DNA from 2 places in the Bradyrhizobium sp. 1(2017) genome. Region 1 is predicted to be linked to the other one. Evidence: predicted binding sites of a transcription regulator. Region 1 holds the regulator's gene; the other holds the start of a gene.
What was found. Region 1 encodes PhoB, which activates phosphate uptake and scavenging genes when phosphate is short. Its sites were predicted from a motif close to TGTCATNNANCTGTCAT; they were not measured.
Positions count from the first base shown of each region.

Region 1 (7,905 bases):
GAGCATGACGTCGAGCACGGCGTTCGCAGCCGATATCGCGAGCGGATTGCCGCCGAAGGTCGAACCGTGCGAGCCGGGACCCATGCCGGAAGCCGCCTCAGCGGTCGCCAGCACCGCGCCGATCGGGAAGCCGCCGCCAAGCGCTTTGGCCAGCGACATCACGTCAGGCGTGACGCCTGTGCGCCTATAGGCAAAGAGATCGCCGGTGCGGCCCATGCCGGTCTGGACCTCGTCGAAGGCGAGCAGCAAGCCCTTCTCGTCGCAAAGCTGGCGCAGCGCTTTGAGGAAGGCCGGCGTTGACGAACGCACGCCGCCCTCGCCCTGGATCGGCTCGATCAGGATGCCGGCTGTCTGCGGACCGATCGCTTTCTTCACGGCCTCGATATCGCCGTGCGCGACCTGGTCGAAGCCGTCCATCGGCGGGCCGAAACCTTCGAGATATTTTGCGGATCCCGTCGCGGCCAGCGTTGCCAGCGTGCGGCCGTGGAAGGCGCCTTCGAAGGTGATGATGCGATAACGTTCCGGATGGCCCTTGGAGAAGTGATGATGGCGGACCAGCTTGACCACACCTTCCAGCGCCTCCGCACCGGAATTGCAGAAGAAAACGAAGTCGGCAAAGCTCTCATGGCACAGACGCGCAGCGAGCTTCTCGCCGTCCGGGCTCTGGAACAGGTTCGACATGTGCCAGAGCTTCGTCGCCTGCTCCTGCAAGGCCTTGACCAGCGCCGGATGACAATGGCCGAGCGCGTTCACCGCAACACCCGACGTGAAATCGAGATAGCGATCGCCATTGGTCGCAATCAGCCAGCAGCCCTCGCCGCGCTCGAAACCAAGGTCGGCCCTGGCAAAAACGGGAAGCAGATGCGGCGCGGCGCTGTTGGTCATGATCATCACTTGGATGTTGAATTTGGACGTTGAGACCTGCCTGGCATGCCTTGCGCAGCGCACCATCGACCGGTCCGGAAAACGAAACGTGCCGCCTTTTAAGGGCGGCACGCGTCACTATCTTATGCCTGGCAAGACGGGTGTCAATGCCGCCCGGAAAGCCTGGCGAAACGCTGAATCCGTAGTCTTGCGGTGCCGATTTTGCGGGGTTTTCACCACGGAACATGTGGAAGCGAGTCGGCGGACTCTTGCGCGGGAGTCACGCCATATTGTAGCGTTTGGCCTGTCAGATACGACATCTCGTGCAGCGGTTCTGATCCCAAGAGTCCTCATGTACCGGCGTAAACGTTCGGGCGTTAGTCACGCGCCCGGCGAGCCTTAAGGGATTCTGGCGGCACGGGTTTTTCAAGGCTTAGGCATTCGCTGTGAGGCCCCAGGATGGCTGGCCTGGCAGCGAGGGAAAGGGTGCAATGACGGTTTTGACCTGGTCCGACGATCGCGTCGAGCAGCTGAAAAAGCTCTGGGAGGCCGGACTTTCGGCCAGCCAGATCGCGGCCGAGCTCGGCAATGTGACCCGCAATGCCGTGATCGGCAAAGTCCACAGGCTCGGCCTGTCCGGCCGCGCCAAGAGTCCGTCGTCTGCCGCGCCCCGGCCGCGCAAGGCGCGCCCGGCGCAGCATATGATGCGAGTGACCCGTCCGATCTCGCGCGGCAACACCGCGCTGGCCCAAGCCTTCGAGGTCGAGGTTGAGGCCGAGCCCGTCACCTACGACAACGTGGTGCCGATGAGCCAGCGGCTGTCGCTGCTGGAATTGAACGAGGCGACCTGCCACTGGCCGGTCGGCGATCCCTCGAGCCCGGACTTCTTCTTCTGCGGCGGCAAGGCGTTGTCCGGCCTGCCCTACTGCGCCCAGCACTCGCGCGTCGCCTATCAGCCGGCCGCCGATCGCCGGCGTGCACCGGCCAAGCCGAGCACGCGGTGAGTTAGAGCAATTCTCTGATCGACAAGACTGCAGCCGTCACACGATGACGGCTCCAACTCCTCGGTGCCATCCCCGCGAACGCGGGGATCCATAACCACAAGGCGCGCAATTGTTGCGCGAGATGGTCACTCCGAGTCTTCGTCAAGCCACGTCCTGTGGTTGTGGGTCCCGGGCTCGCGCAGCGCGCGCCCCGGGACGACAGCTGAGATTGTGGACACAGCTGCCAACCAAAAGCTCGTAAACCTTACGTCTGCTCGGCCTTCGCGAACCGATCATCGAGCGCATAGCCTGCGCCGCGAACGGTGCGGATCGGGTCCTGCTCGCGGCCGAGATTGAGCAGCTTGCGCAGGCGGCCGATGTGGACGTCGACGGTGCGTTCGTCGATGTAGATGTCGCGGCCCCAGACGCTGTCGAGCAGCTGCTCGCGCGAGAACACGCGGCCGGGATGCTCCAGGAAGAACTCAAGCAGGCGATATTCGGTCGGGCCGAGATCGATCGGCCGGCCCGAGCGCGCCACGCGGCGCTTGTCGCGGTCGAGCTCGATGTCGCCATAGGCGAGCACGGTGGCCAGCCGCTCCGGGCTTGCCCGCCGCAGAAGGCCCTTCACGCGCGCCAGCAGCTCCGGCACCGAGAACGGCTTGACGATGTAGTCGTCGGCGCCGGTCGCGAGCCCCCGCACCCGCTCGCTCTCCTCGCCACGCGCGGTGAGCATGATGATAGGAAGCTGCTTGGTCTCGGGACGGGTGCGCAACCGCCGGCACAGCTCGATGCCCGATAGCCCCGGCAGCATCCAGTCGAGCACGATCAGATCGGGGATGTGTTCCTTGAGGCGGGTGTCGGCGTCGTCGCCGCGCATCACCGTCTCCACGTCATAGCCGTCGCCTTCGAGGTTGTAACGCAGAAGCTCGGTGAGAGCTTCCTCGTCTTCAACCACCATAATGCGTGCGCCCATGTGGTCGTCGCTCCTTAAGCAATCAGGTATTCGGGACCGTCGTGGCGAAGGTCGTCATGTCGCCCTTCGGCCGCTTGTCGGTGATCGCCTGCCCCTCGATCATGTAGAACACGGTCTCGGCGATGTTGGTGGCGTGATCGCCGATCCGCTCGATATTCTTGGCGCAGAACATCAGATGGATGCAGAACGAAATGTTGCGCGGATCCTCCATCATGTAGGTGAGGAGCTCGCGGAACAGCGAGGTGCAGATGGCATCGACTTCCTCGTCGCCCTTCCACACCGCCATCGCCGCCGGCAGGTCGTGCGCGGCATAGGCGTCCAGCACCGACTTGACCTGCTGCTGCACGAGATCGGTCATGTGCTCGAGGCCGCGGAACAGTTTCAGCGGATGGAAGTCCGTCTCCAGCGCCGCGACGCGCTTGCCCATGTTCTTGGCGAGGTCGCCGATGCGCTCGAGATCGGTCGCGACGCGCATGGCGCCGACGATCTCGCGCAAATCCACCGCCATCGGCTGGCGCCGGGCGATGGTGAGCACGGCGCGCTCCTCGATGCGCTTCTGCAGCGCATCGAGCTCGGCGTCGATGGTGACGACGCGCTGGCCGAGCGCGACATCGCGGCGGATCAGCGCGTCGACGGAATCGACGATCATGCGCTCGGCGATGCCGCCCATCTCTGCGACCAGGCGGGTGAGCTCCTGGAGGTCGGTGTCGAAGGCCTTTGCGGTATGTTCAGAACCCATGTCCCGTCTCCTCAGCCGAACCGGCCGGTGATGTAATCCTGCGTGCGCCGATCGGTCGGCGACGTGAAGATCTTGCTGGTGTCGTCGAACTCGATCAGCTCGCCCAGATACATGAAGGCGGTCTTGTCGGAGACGCGTGCCGCCTGCTGCATGTTGTGGGTGACGATCGCGATCGTGTAATTCTCGGACAATTCCTGGATCAGCTCCTCGACCTTGGCAGTCGAGATCGGATCGAGCGCCGAGCAGGGCTCGTCGAACAGGATCACCTCGGGCCGCACCGCGACCGTGCGGGCAATGCAGAGGCGCTGTTGCTGGCCGCCGGAGAGCGACAGGCCGGAGGCGTTGAGCTTGTCCTTGACCTCGTTCCACAACGCGCCGCCGCGCAGCGCCTTCTCGACGCGGTCGTCCATCTCCGACTTCGAGATCTTCTCGTAGAGGCGGATGCCGAAGGCGATGTTCTCGTAGATCGTCATCGGGAACGGCGTCGGCTTCTGGAACACCATGCCGACACGGGCGCGCAGCAGATTGAGGTCCAGCTTGGGATCGAGGATGTTGGTCTGGTCGAGCAAAAGCTGGCCGGCGGCGCGCTGGCCCGGATAGAGATCGTACATCCGGTTGAAGATGCGCAGCAGGGTCGACTTGCCGCAGCCCGATGGGCCGATGAAGGCCGTGACGCGGTTGGTGCCGAGCGTCAGATTGATGTTCTTCAGCGCGTGATGCTCGCCGTAATAGAAATTGAGATTGCGCACGGTGACCTTGGCAGGGGCCTCGGGCAGCGGCTGCGAGCCGGGATGAACGGTCGGCGCACTTACGGAAACAGACATTTCACTCATTTTGCGGTCCTCTCGGCGCCAAGGATGCGCGCGCCAATGTTCAAGGCAAGCACGGTCAGGGTAATGAGCAGCGCGCCGCTCCAGGCGAGTTGCTTCCAATATTCGTAGGGGCTCTGCACGAAGTTATTGATGGTGACCGGCAGGTTCGCCATCGTCTTGTTCAGGCCGAGACTGAAGAACTGGTTCGACAGCGCCGTGAACAACAGCGGCGCGGTCTCGCCCGCGACGCGGGCCGTCGCCAGCAGCACGCCGGTGATGAGGCCTGAACGCGCGGCACGATAGGCGATGCGCTTGATCACCAGCGAGCGCGGCAGGCCGAGCGCGGAGGCCGCCTCGCGCAGCGGGTTCGGCACCAGCAGCAGCATGTCTTCGGTGGTGCGCACCACGACCGGGATCACGATCACGGCGAGCGCCAGCGCGCCGGCGATGGCCGAGAAGCCGCGCATCGGCACCACCACGGCGCCATAGATGAACAGGCCGATGATGATCGAGGGCGCCGACAGGAGGATGTCGTTGATGAAGCGGATGACCGAGGTCAGCTTGTCGTTGCGGCCGTACTCGGCAAGATAGGTGCCGGCGAACAGGCCGAGCGGCGCGCCGATGCCGACGCCGATCACGGTCATGATCAGCGAGCCGACGATGGCGTTGAGCAGGCCGCCCTCGTTCGATCCGGGCGGCGGCGTGTTTTCGGTAAAGACCTGGAGGTTGAGCCCGGCCAGGCCGTTGTAGAGCAGCGTGGCCAGGATCAGTGCGAGCCAGGTGACGCCGAAGGCGGCGGCTGCAATGCAGAGCCCGCGAATGACGATGTCCCAGCGGCGGCGGCGTGAATAGATCGGGTTCATGGCTTCACTTCCCGGCCTTGGTTTCCAGGCGCAGCAGCATCAACCGCGCGGCCGCGAGCACGAAGAACGTCAGCACGAACAGCAGGAGGCCGAGCAGGATCAGTCCGGACTGGTGCAGGCCGTCGCTCTCGGCGAATTCGGAGGCGATCGCCGCCGAAATCGTCGTGCCCGGCGCGAAGATCGACGAGGAGATGCGGAACGAATTGCCGATGATGAAGGTCACCGCCATGGTCTCACCCAGCGCGCGGCCCAGCGCCAGCATGACGCCGCCGATGATGCCGACGCGGGTGTAGGGGATCACCACGCTGCGGACGACCTCCCAGGTGGTGCAGCCGACGCCGTAGGCGGCTTCCTTCAGCACCGGCGGCACCGTCTTGAAGACGTCGACCGAGATCGACGTAATGAAGGGCAGCACCATGATGGCGAGGATCAGCGCGGCGTTGAACAGGCTGAGATAGGATGGGGGCCCTGCGAAGATCGCGCCCAGCACGGGGACGCCGTCGAAGATCTTGATCATGAACGGCTGGAAGGTGTTGGCCAGGAACGGGCCGAGCACGAAGAAGCCCCACATGCCGTAGATGATCGAGGGAATGCCGGCGAGCAGCTCGACCGCCATGCCGATCGGGCGGCGCAGCCATTGCGGGCAGAGCTCGGTGAGGAAGATCGCAATGCCGAGACCGACCGGAATGGCGATCAGCATCGCAATGAAGGAGGTGACGAGCGTGCCGTATATCGGCCCGAGCGCGCCGAGCACGGGCGGATCGGCCGATGGGGCCCAGCGCTGCGTCCACAGAAACGGCAGGCCGTATTCCTTGATCGCCGGGAAGGCGCCGACGATCAAGGAGATGATGATGCCGCCGAGGATCAGCAGCACCGAGATCGCGGAAAGCCGTGTGATCCAATAGAAGGTGACGTCGCCGAGCTTGAACGCGCCCAAGGCCTTGGCGCGATCGTAAGGTCCGGCGCTGTCGATTACATCGCTCTGAACGGCCATATCTGCCACGCCGATCCCCTGTACCCGTTTATGTATACGCTTGTTTTTGTGGTTCGGTGCCCCGGATGCGGCGCTCGCCGATCCGGGGCTGGTTCTTGTGGGCCCCGGTCAGCGGCGCAGCACCTCTGGCTGCGCCGTGGCGGGGACGCGAGAGAGCGCGCTCAGCTCTTGATCTCGGCAGCCCAGGTCTTCTCCACCTGCTGCACGACGCTGTCGGGCATCGGGATGTAGTCGAGATCCTCAGCCATCTTGCCGCCGTTCTTGAAGGCCCAGCGGAAGAACTTGATGGCTTCCTGCGAGGCCGCCTTGTCGGTGGCCGACTTGTGCATGAGGATGAAGGTCGCCGCCGTGATCGGCCAGGACTTGTCGCCGGGCTGGTCGGTCAGGATGACGTAGTAGCCGGGAGCCTTGGACCAGTCGGCATTGGAGGCGGCCGCCTGGAAGGCCTCGACGGTCGGCTGCACGGGCTTGCCGGCCTTGTTGACGAGACCGGCGTAGGTCAGCTTGTTCTGCTTGGCATAGGCGTACTCGACATAGCCGATCGAGTTCTTGGTCTGGCTGATGTTGCCCGACACGCCTTCGTTGCCCTTGGCGCCGACGCCGACCGGCCACTCGACCGCGGTGCCCTCGCCGATCTTGCTCTTCCAGTCCGCGCTGGCCTTGGAGAGGTAGTTGGTGAAGTTGAAGGTGGTGCCCGAACCATCCGAACGGCGGACCACGGTGATCGCGTCCGACGGCAGCTTCACGTTCGGATTGAGCTTCTTGATCGCGGCATCGTCCCACTTGGTGATCTTGCCGAGATAGATGTTTGCCAGCGTCTCGCCGTCGAACACCAGCTCGCCCGGCTTCACGCCCTCGAGGTTGACGACGGGGACGATGGCGCCCATCACCATCGGCCACTGGACGAGGCCGTCCTTCTCGAGCTGCTCGGCCTTGAGCGGCGCGTCGCTGGCGCCGAAGGTCACGGTCTTGGCCTGGATCTGCTTGATGCCGCCGCCCGAGCCGATCGACTGGTAGTTGAGACCATTGCCGGTCTCCTTTTTGTAGGCGTCAGCCCACTTCGAATAAATCGGGAACGGGAACGTCGCGCCGGCACCCGTGATGTCGGCAGCAAAGGCTGCCGTCGCCGATGCGGCGACCAAGCCAGCAGCGACGATAGTTTTGAGGAAATTCATGCTGGTCTCCATACAGGGGAGCGAAGCGCCATAGGCGCCCGATCGCGCTCCCCGCGCCGCCCCTTTAGGAGCGGTCGGCTGTGCTTTTACGAAGGTTTCGTGACAGGTGGATGACACAGTCAAGCAATTGAAATCGCTTGATTTTTAGGCCAATGCCGTTGCCTTGGCCTGGGGAAAACAGGCGGTAAAAGTGGCGCCCTGCCGGGGCACGCTTTCGATCAAAAGCCGGCCGCGATGACGGTTAAGAATATGTTTCACCAGCGATAATCCGAGCCCGGTACCGCCCTGCGAGCGGCTGTCGCCGACGTCCACCCGGTAGAAGCGCTCGGTCAGCCGGGGCAGGTGCTCGGGCGCAATGCCAGGCCCGAAATCGCGGACCATGACCCGGATTTCCTGAGTTCCATCAGTGGCGGCGCTCGAGGTCAGCGACACGATGACGCGTCCGCCCGAAGCGCCGTATTTGAGCGCGTTCTCGATCAGGTTCTCGAACAGGCGGAGCAGT
Region 1 covers NZ_CP050022.2:7,511,867-7,519,771, forward strand. Annotated here, with positions in the region: gene HAP40_RS35620 (aspartate aminotransferase family protein) at 1-885, opposite strand, end outside; gene HAP40_RS35625 (GcrA family cell cycle regulator) at 1,356-1,868, shown strand; gene phoB (phosphate regulon transcriptional regulator PhoB) at 2,113-2,820, opposite strand; gene phoU (phosphate signaling complex protein PhoU) at 2,843-3,559, opposite strand; gene pstB (phosphate ABC transporter ATP-binding protein PstB) at 3,571-4,392, opposite strand; gene pstA (phosphate ABC transporter permease PstA) at 4,389-5,234, opposite strand; gene pstC (phosphate ABC transporter permease subunit PstC) at 5,239-6,228, opposite strand; gene pstS (phosphate ABC transporter substrate-binding protein PstS) at 6,390-7,403, opposite strand; gene HAP40_RS35660 (ATP-binding protein) at 7,548-7,905, opposite strand, start outside.

Region 2 (7,905 bases), 2.0 Mb from region 1:
GCGCGATCACCGTTCGCCCCATTCTCATCGCGATTCAGATCACACCCTTCCTGATCAGGAAGCACCCATAACCCCTGCTGTCGCCGACCTGCACGACGCCAAAGCCCGCTGCCGCCGCGCGATAAAAATCCGGCCGCGAGAGTTTTCCGGGCGCGACCGGTTGACCGACGGCGCGTTCGATCTCCACGAGCACCGCGCGCTGCACGTCAGGCACGCGGTCGGGATCGTCGACCGGCATCATCACGCGCACCGGATCGGGATCGAAATCGTCGAGCGGATAGAGCGTCATGATGGCGCGGACCGCCGTCTCCATGGTCATGCCCGGCAGGTGGATCAGGCGCTGCGACGAGGTCGTGGCCGCAATGCGGGTCGCCGGGTGGTTAGCATCGACGACCACGAGGTCGTCGCCGTGCCCCATGGAGGCAAGCAGCCAGAGCAGGTCGGGCGTGAGGATCGGATCGATCGATTTCAGCATGTGACGGACTATCCTCCCAATCGATCATTCACCATAGCAGGTTCCCAGCGTGATTCAGATCACGTCCGCCGCCATGGTGACGGGGATCACGGACCCCAGGCTCGAACGCGGTCAGGCTTGCCCGCAACCAATCTCGCATCGAGATGAGTGCCAAAGGAGCACGCCATGTTCCGCCTAAAGCCTTTCCTGATGACGGCCAGCCTGCTGGGAAGCCTGTTCGGCTTCACCTGCGGGCCCGTTTCCGCGCAAGTCGCCCCGGTTCAGCCGGCCCCCACCGCGCTGCAGGGCCCGGAGCAGCGCGTCGCGCTGGTGATCGGCAATGCGAACTACAAGAACGCGCCGCAGCTCGCGAATCCCGACGATGACGCGCAGTCGATGGCGCAGTTCCTGAACTCTGCCGGCTTCGAGGTGGTCTCGGCAACCGATCTGACCCAGAACGACATGCTTCGCGTCGTCCAGGACTTTTCCGCCAAGGTCGCTTCGCGCGGTCCGAACACGGTGGCGATGGTCTATTACGCCGGTCACGGCGTGCAGCTCGCCGGTGAGAATTATCTCGTTCCCGTCGACGCCAAGGTCTCGAGCCCGACCGAGCTCGTCAACAATTCGGTGCGTCTGGTCGACGTGATGTCGACGCTGGAGACGATCCCGAGCCGCATGCGCATCGTCATCCTCGATGCCTGCCGCAACAACCCGTTCCCGGAGGTCAACGACGCCGGCCGGGGCTTGGCCATCGTCGATGCGCCGAACGGCTCGATCGTCGGCTACTCGACCGCGCCGGGCGCCGAGGCGCTCGACGGCACGGGCGGTCACAGCCCCTACACGCAGGCGTTCCTGAACGTCGCGCGCGAGCCCAACGTGCCGATCGAGCAGCTGTTCAAGCGCGTGCGGCTCCAGGTGAACCAGACCACCAGCGGCGCGCAGATCCCGTGGGAGAGTTCGTCGCTGACCTCCGACTTCACCTTCTTCGGCGACACCGCAATTGCCGCCAACCGCGCGCCGGTGAATACGCCCGTCGTGCAGATGGCCTCCAACCTGCCAAGCCGCTCGACCCGGCAAGCCTATGACTATGTCGTGTCCGAGGGCCGGCCGGAGTACTATCAGGAGTTCATCCGGATGTACCCGCACGACCCGCTGTGCGACCATATCCGCTGGCTGCTCAACAACCTCCTGCTCACGCAGGCCTGGCACAAGGCGGTGCTCGCGAACTCCCCGCTCGGCTACAAGAGCTTCTATGACAGTTATGGCAACAGCCCCTATGCGCAAATGGCGCTGAAGCTGCAGGCGCAGCCGAAGCAGATCCCGTTGCTGCAGGCGACCAAGTTCCTGGCGCCCCAGAACATCGCTCCGACGCTCAAGATCGGCAATCTCGGCCAGCCCAAATACATGCCGCTGATGCCGCAGGGCAATGGCGGTGCGCAGATGGGCGGCAACCTGCCGGTCCTGCAGAAGCCGCTCGACGGCAAGCTCGGCAATGGCGGCCAGATCGTCAATCTGCCGGGCGGCAACAACCAGCCAAACGGCACGCCGTCGCAGGCCCCGGGCAAGATCGTCACCCTGCCGGCGCCGACCAACGCGACCAAGACCAACGGCGGCATTGGCAAGATCGTCACCTTGCCGGCGACCAACACCCCGAATGGCAGCAATGCCAACGGCAAGCCGGGCAAGATCGTGAGCATGCCCGTGAATGTCGGCAAGGGTGGCTCGAACATCGAGTCGAAGCCGGTCAACGTTCAGACGCAGAACCGCCCGATCCGCATCAACAACGGTGTGAAGATCACGAACAATCCGGCGACCAGGGTGCAGGTGCAGAACAACGTGCAGAACCATCGCCCGCAGGTCAACACGATGCCGAGCCGCATGGTCAGCAGCAACAACAACTTCCGGCAGTCGATGAACCAGGCGCCGAGCATGAATGGCGGCGGCAACCGTCGCGGCGGCTTCATGCGCTGATTGCGCAAGGCGCGCACGACAAAGGGGCGGAACAGCGATGCTCCGCCCCGTCTTCGTCTCAGCTCCTAACGGGTTCATTCCGGGATGCGCCGAGAGGCGCAGACCCGGAAATCCATTATGCGGCAGCGTCGGTGGGAAGATGGAGTCCGGGCTCTCGCTTCGCGAGCCCCGGAATGACGACTAAGCCACCAGCTCGGCGAACAGATCCGCGTCGACATTGCCGCCGGAGAGCACGATGACGACGTTCCTGCCGGCGACGTCGAGGCGTCCGGCGAGCAGCGCGGCAAGGCCGACCGCACCGCCGGGCTCCACAACGAGCTTGAGCTCGCGATAGGCAAAGGCGACGGCCGCGCCGACTTCCTTGTCCGATGCGGTCACGCCGCGCGCGAGCAGCTTGCTGTTGATCGCGAACGTCATCTCGCCGGGCATCAGGGCCATCAGCGCGTCGCAGATGGTGCGGCCCGCCGGCGGATGCGGCTCACGGTGGCCTGCGGTCAGCGAAATGCCGTGATCGTCGAACGCCTCGGGCTCGGCCACCACGATTTGTGCCTGCGGATAACGTGCCTTCACGGCGGTGGCGACACCCGCGATCAGGCCGCCGCCCGAGGCCGGCGCCACCACGATGTCGGGGGCAAGGCCGAGGCCCGCCATGTCCTCCGCGATCTCGCGGCCGGCCGTGCCCTGCCCCGCGATCACGAAGGGATCGTCATACGGCTTGACCAGCGTCGCGCCGCGCTTCTCGGCGATGCCGCGCGAAATCGCCTCGCGGTCGTCGCGGTCCCGATCGTACAGCACGACCTCGGCGCCATAGGATTTGGTGCGCTCGCGCTTCGACAGCGGCGCATCCGCCGGCATCACGATGGTCGCCTGCATGTCCAGGATCTTTGCCGCGGCCGCCACGCCCTGGGCATGATTGCCCGAGGAGAACGCGACGACGCCGCCGGCCCGCTTGTCCTGCGGGATCGAGAACACCTTGTTGAAGGCGCCGCGGAACTTGAAGGAGCCGGTGCGCTGGAGCATCTCCGGCTTCAGAAAGACCTTCGCCCCGACACGCTCGTTGAGCACGGGAAAGGACAACAGCGGGGTGCGGATGGCGTAAGGCGCGATCACCCGCGCCGCGGCATCGATGTCGGCAGGGCCGACCGGGAGGAGCTGTTCGGACATGGCGCAATGTTATCGCGGCCAATGAGGGCCGGGCAAGACACCTCCGCGAGAGGTTTCTTCCCGATCAGGCCACAAAGCGCGGCTGTTCCCCGCCGTGTCGGCCGGGCAGCACCGCGCCGGCCGCCTGGATGCTGTCGATAAAGACCCGGGCCGAGGCTTCCCAGGTGTAATTGGCGGCGAAGGCCACGCAGTCCTGACGGGAAATGTCGAGCGCGGCAAGGCAGGCGTTGCGGAGATCGTGATCGAGGGCGCCGACCGGTGCTTGGCCGATCACGTCGCGAGGCCCCTTCACCGGGAAGGCGGCGACCGGCAGGCCGCTCGCGAGCGCCTCCAGCAGCACGAGGCCGAACGTGTCTGTCTTGCTCGGGAACACGAAGACGTCGGCCGCGGCATAGATTTCCGCCAGCGCCTCGCCGTGCTTCTCGCCGAGGAAAATCGCCTCGGGATAGGCCTCTTCGAGCGCGGCACGCGCCGGTCCGTCGCCGACGATCACCTTGGTGCCGGGCAGATCGAGGTCGAGGAACGCCTCGAGGTTCTTCTCCACGGCGACGCGGCCGACCGACAGGAACACCGGCGCCGGCAGGCAGAGATCGATGGGGCGCGGATGGAACAGCTGGGTGTCGACACCGCGCGGCCACAGCACGACATTGTCGAAACCGCGCTCGGTCAGCTCGCGGGCGAGCGCGGGGGTCGCCGCCATCACGGCGCGGCTGGGGCTGTGGAAACGGCGCAGCGCCCGCCAGATCAGCGAGCCCGGCACCGGCACCCGGGCGCGGACATATTCGGGAAAGCGGGTATGGAAGCTGGTCGTGAAGGGCAGCTTGCGCTGGCGGCAGTAGCGGCGGACCATCAGGCCGATCGGCCCTTCCGTCGCAATGTGGATGCTGTCCGGGCGCGCTTCTTCGATCAGCCTCGCGATCCGCGCCGGGCGCGGCATGGCGAGACGCACGTCGCGGTAGCTCGGCATGGCGAAGGTGCGAAACGATTGCGGCGTCAGGAACGTGAACTCGACGCCGAGGCTCTTGCCGGCGTCGGCGAGCTTGGTCAGCGTCCGAACCACACCGTTGACTTGCGGGTGCCAGGCGTCGGTCGCGACCAGAATGCGCATCAAGTGGCCCTTGTCATGCAGCTCTGGCTGCGACCTGAGGGACTTGTGCCGGCTTCTGCGACTGATCCGCCCAGGTGATGATCTCGAAATGGCCGTCGTCGTGCTCGACCAGCGCGGTGCAGCTCTCGACCCAGTCGCCGCAGTTCATGTAGCGGATACCGCCCTCGTCGCGGATGACGGCGTAATGGATGTGGCCGCAGATCACGCCGTCGGCGTCGTGGCGTCGTGCCTCGGCAGCGAGCGCCTGCTCGAACGCACCGATATAGTTGACGGCGTTCTTGACCTTCTGCTTGGCCCATTGCGACAGCGACCAATAGGGCACGCCGAACAGGCGGCGGAAGAAGTTGACGAAGCGATTCATCTGGATCGCGAAGTCGTAGGCCTTGTCGCCGAGATGGGCGAGCCAGCGGGCGTTCTGCACCACGAGGTCGAAGATGTCGCCGTGGATGACGAGATAGCGCTTGCCGTCGACGCCGGTATGGACGGTGTTCTCGACGACGTCGATGCCGCCGAAATGAGTGCCGTAATAGTTGCGCAGGAACTCGTCGTGATTGCCGGGAATGTAGATGACCTTGGCGCCCTTGCGCGCCTTGCGCAGCAGCTTCTGGACGAGGTCGTTGTGCGATTGCGGCCAGTGCCAGCTCGATTTCAGCGCCCAGCCGTCCACGATGTCGCCGACGAGATAGATGGTGTCTGCATCGTGGTAGCGCAGGAAGTCGAGCAGAAGATCGGCTTGAGAACCGCGGGCTCCGAGATGAACGTCGGAGATGAACAACGTGCGAAAGCGCCGCTCCGGGCTCTCGTCACTCACATCGTAACTTCCCATGCGCCAGCCTGTAACAATGTCCCGTGACAGGGGGATGACCGATTGAACCCTTGAGGCACCCTCAGATACGAATCAAACCTCGCCTCGCCCTGCCCGCGAATATCAGTCGCATGCGACAATCAGGCGACATGGCGCCGCAGGGAGTGCCGTAAGAACCCCACCTCCCTTTGAGGGCGGTGGCCATCCTCAATAAAATCTGTGGAGATGATGGATCGGCCCGTGGCCGTGACCGACGCTGAAACGGTCAGCGGCACCGATCGCCGCGCTGATCCAGGCCTTGGCATGGCGCACGGCCTGCTCGAGGTTCTCGCCCTTGGCCAACCCCGCCGCGACCGCCGACGACAGCGAGCAGCCGGTGCCATGGGTATTCGCGGTGGCGATGCGGGGCGCAGCGAGCGCGATGGTGTTGTCGGCGTCGACCAGATAGTCGACGCTCTCGGCGCCCACCCCGTGCCCGCCCTTCACCAGGACGGCACGGCAGCCCAGCGCCAGCAGGCGGCGTCCCTGGCTTTCGATCGCGGCCTCGCTGGCCGCGACCGGCTCGTCGAGCAGCGCGGCGGCCTCGGGCAGGTTCGGCGTGATCACCGACGCCAGCGGGATCAGCCTCGTGCGGAGGGCCTCGACGGCCTCGGCGGCCAGCAGCCGGTCGCCTGATGTCGCCACCATCACGGGATCGAGCACCACGTGACGGGGCGCCCAGCGCGACAGCGCGGCCGCGATGGCTTCGATGCTCGCGACCTGCGCCACCATGCCGATCTTCACGGCGCCGACATCGAGATCGGAAAACACCGCGTCGATCTGCGCGGTGACGAACTCCGCCGGCACCGCGTGAATGCCCGTGACGCCGCGCGTGTTCTGCGCCGTCAGCGCCGTGATCGCGGAGGCGCCATAGACGCCGAGCGCGGCAAACGTCTTCAGGTCCGCCTGGATGCCGGCGCCGCCGCTGGAATCGGAGCCGGCGATGGTGAGTGCGACCGGGGTCGTCATCGCGGAACGCATTTGCTTGAGGACAAGGTCATGACCTGTCCTAGCGCGACCGTGGAACCCCAGCAAGCGTGAGGGGGCGCAGCAACGATGATTCGCGGCAGCAGCTGCGTCTGCGACCCGCGCGGCATGGCCCGCGCAATCGTACGGCCTTGAAAAATCGAGCCTCGCCATAGCCTTGCCAGCCTGCCCTTGGCCTCCACAGCGATGAGTGAGACGTTAGGTGGTGAAATCGTCCAGCGACGCCAATTGCGCGAGCCGCCCCCCGGCTCGCACGTTTTCCCGGGTGGAATTATGTGGGCCTTTCTTGAACGTCTCCTCGACTCCTCGATGCTGTCGCCGCACGGCATCTGCCTGTTGTGGGAACCCGAGCTGATCTGGCTCCATGTCGTTGCCGACACCTGCATCGCGGCCGCCTATTTTTCGATCCCGTTTGCCCTCGCGATCCTCGTTACCAAGCGGCGTGACCTCAAATTCGGCTGGGTGTATTGGGCGTTCGCGATCTTCATCATGGCGTGCGGCCTGACCCACGTGCTGTCGATCTACACGCTATGGGTCCCGATCTACGGCATCGAGGGCATCGTCAAGGCGGCCACGGCGGTCGCGTCCGTCTTCACCGCCGCTGCGCTCTGGCCGCTGCTGCCGAAGATTCTGACGATCCCTTCTCCGTTCGAGCTTCGGCAGGTCCAGGCCGCGCTCGAGGAAGAGGAGATCAAGAGCCGCGACGCGACGCTGCTGCTGCAGCAGGTCGGCGAGGCCCAGCGCGCGATGCGCGACAGCGTGGCGCGTCTCACCGCGATCGTCGAGACCGCAGTGGACGGCGTCATCCTGTTCGACGCGCAGGACCGCATCCTGCTGTTCAATCCCGCCTGCGAGCGCCTGTTCGGCTATCGGGCAAACGAGGTCATGGGCCGGAACGTCGGCATGCTGATGCCCGAGCCGGCCGCCGGGTCCGACAATCCCGCGCGGCATTTTGCGACCGGCGGCGAGGCAGTCGGCCAGCACAGGGATGGATCGACCTTTCCGATGGACCTGTCGGTGGGCAAGGCGCGGCAGGACGGCGAGCTGATCTTCGTCGGCATCATCCACGACCTGACCGCACGCAAGCTGACCGAGCAGCAGCTGCAGCAGGCGCAGAAGATGGAAACGGTCGGCCAGCTCTCCGGCGGCATCGCCCACGATTTCAACAATCTGTTGACCGTCATCATCGGCAACGCCGAGCATCTCAGCGAGCAGCTCAAGGTCAGGCCCGACCTCAAGCGGTTTGCCGACGACATCTGCCAGTCGGGCGAACGGGGCGCCGAGCTGACGCAGCGACTGCTCGCCTTCAGCCGCCGCCAATTGCTCCAGCCGCAGATGATCGATTGCCGCGGCCTGCTCGATTCCATGTTCAAGCTG
Region 2 covers NZ_CP050022.2:5,486,446-5,494,350, forward strand. Annotated here, with positions in the region: gene HAP40_RS26145 (RbsD/FucU family protein) at 35-475, opposite strand; gene HAP40_RS26150 (caspase family protein) at 641-2,425, shown strand; gene HAP40_RS26155 (threonine/serine dehydratase) at 2,606-3,589, opposite strand; gene HAP40_RS26160 (glycosyltransferase family 4 protein) at 3,654-4,697, opposite strand; gene HAP40_RS26165 (UDP-2,3-diacylglucosamine diphosphatase) at 4,711-5,523, opposite strand; gene thiD (bifunctional hydroxymethylpyrimidine kinase/phosphomethylpyrimidine kinase) at 5,710-6,510, opposite strand; gene HAP40_RS26175 (PAS domain S-box protein) at 6,802-7,905, shown strand, end outside.
Region 2: the regulator PhoB is predicted to act here: its motif matches at 5,547-5,563, upstream of HAP40_RS26165 (UDP-2,3-diacylglucosamine diphosphatase).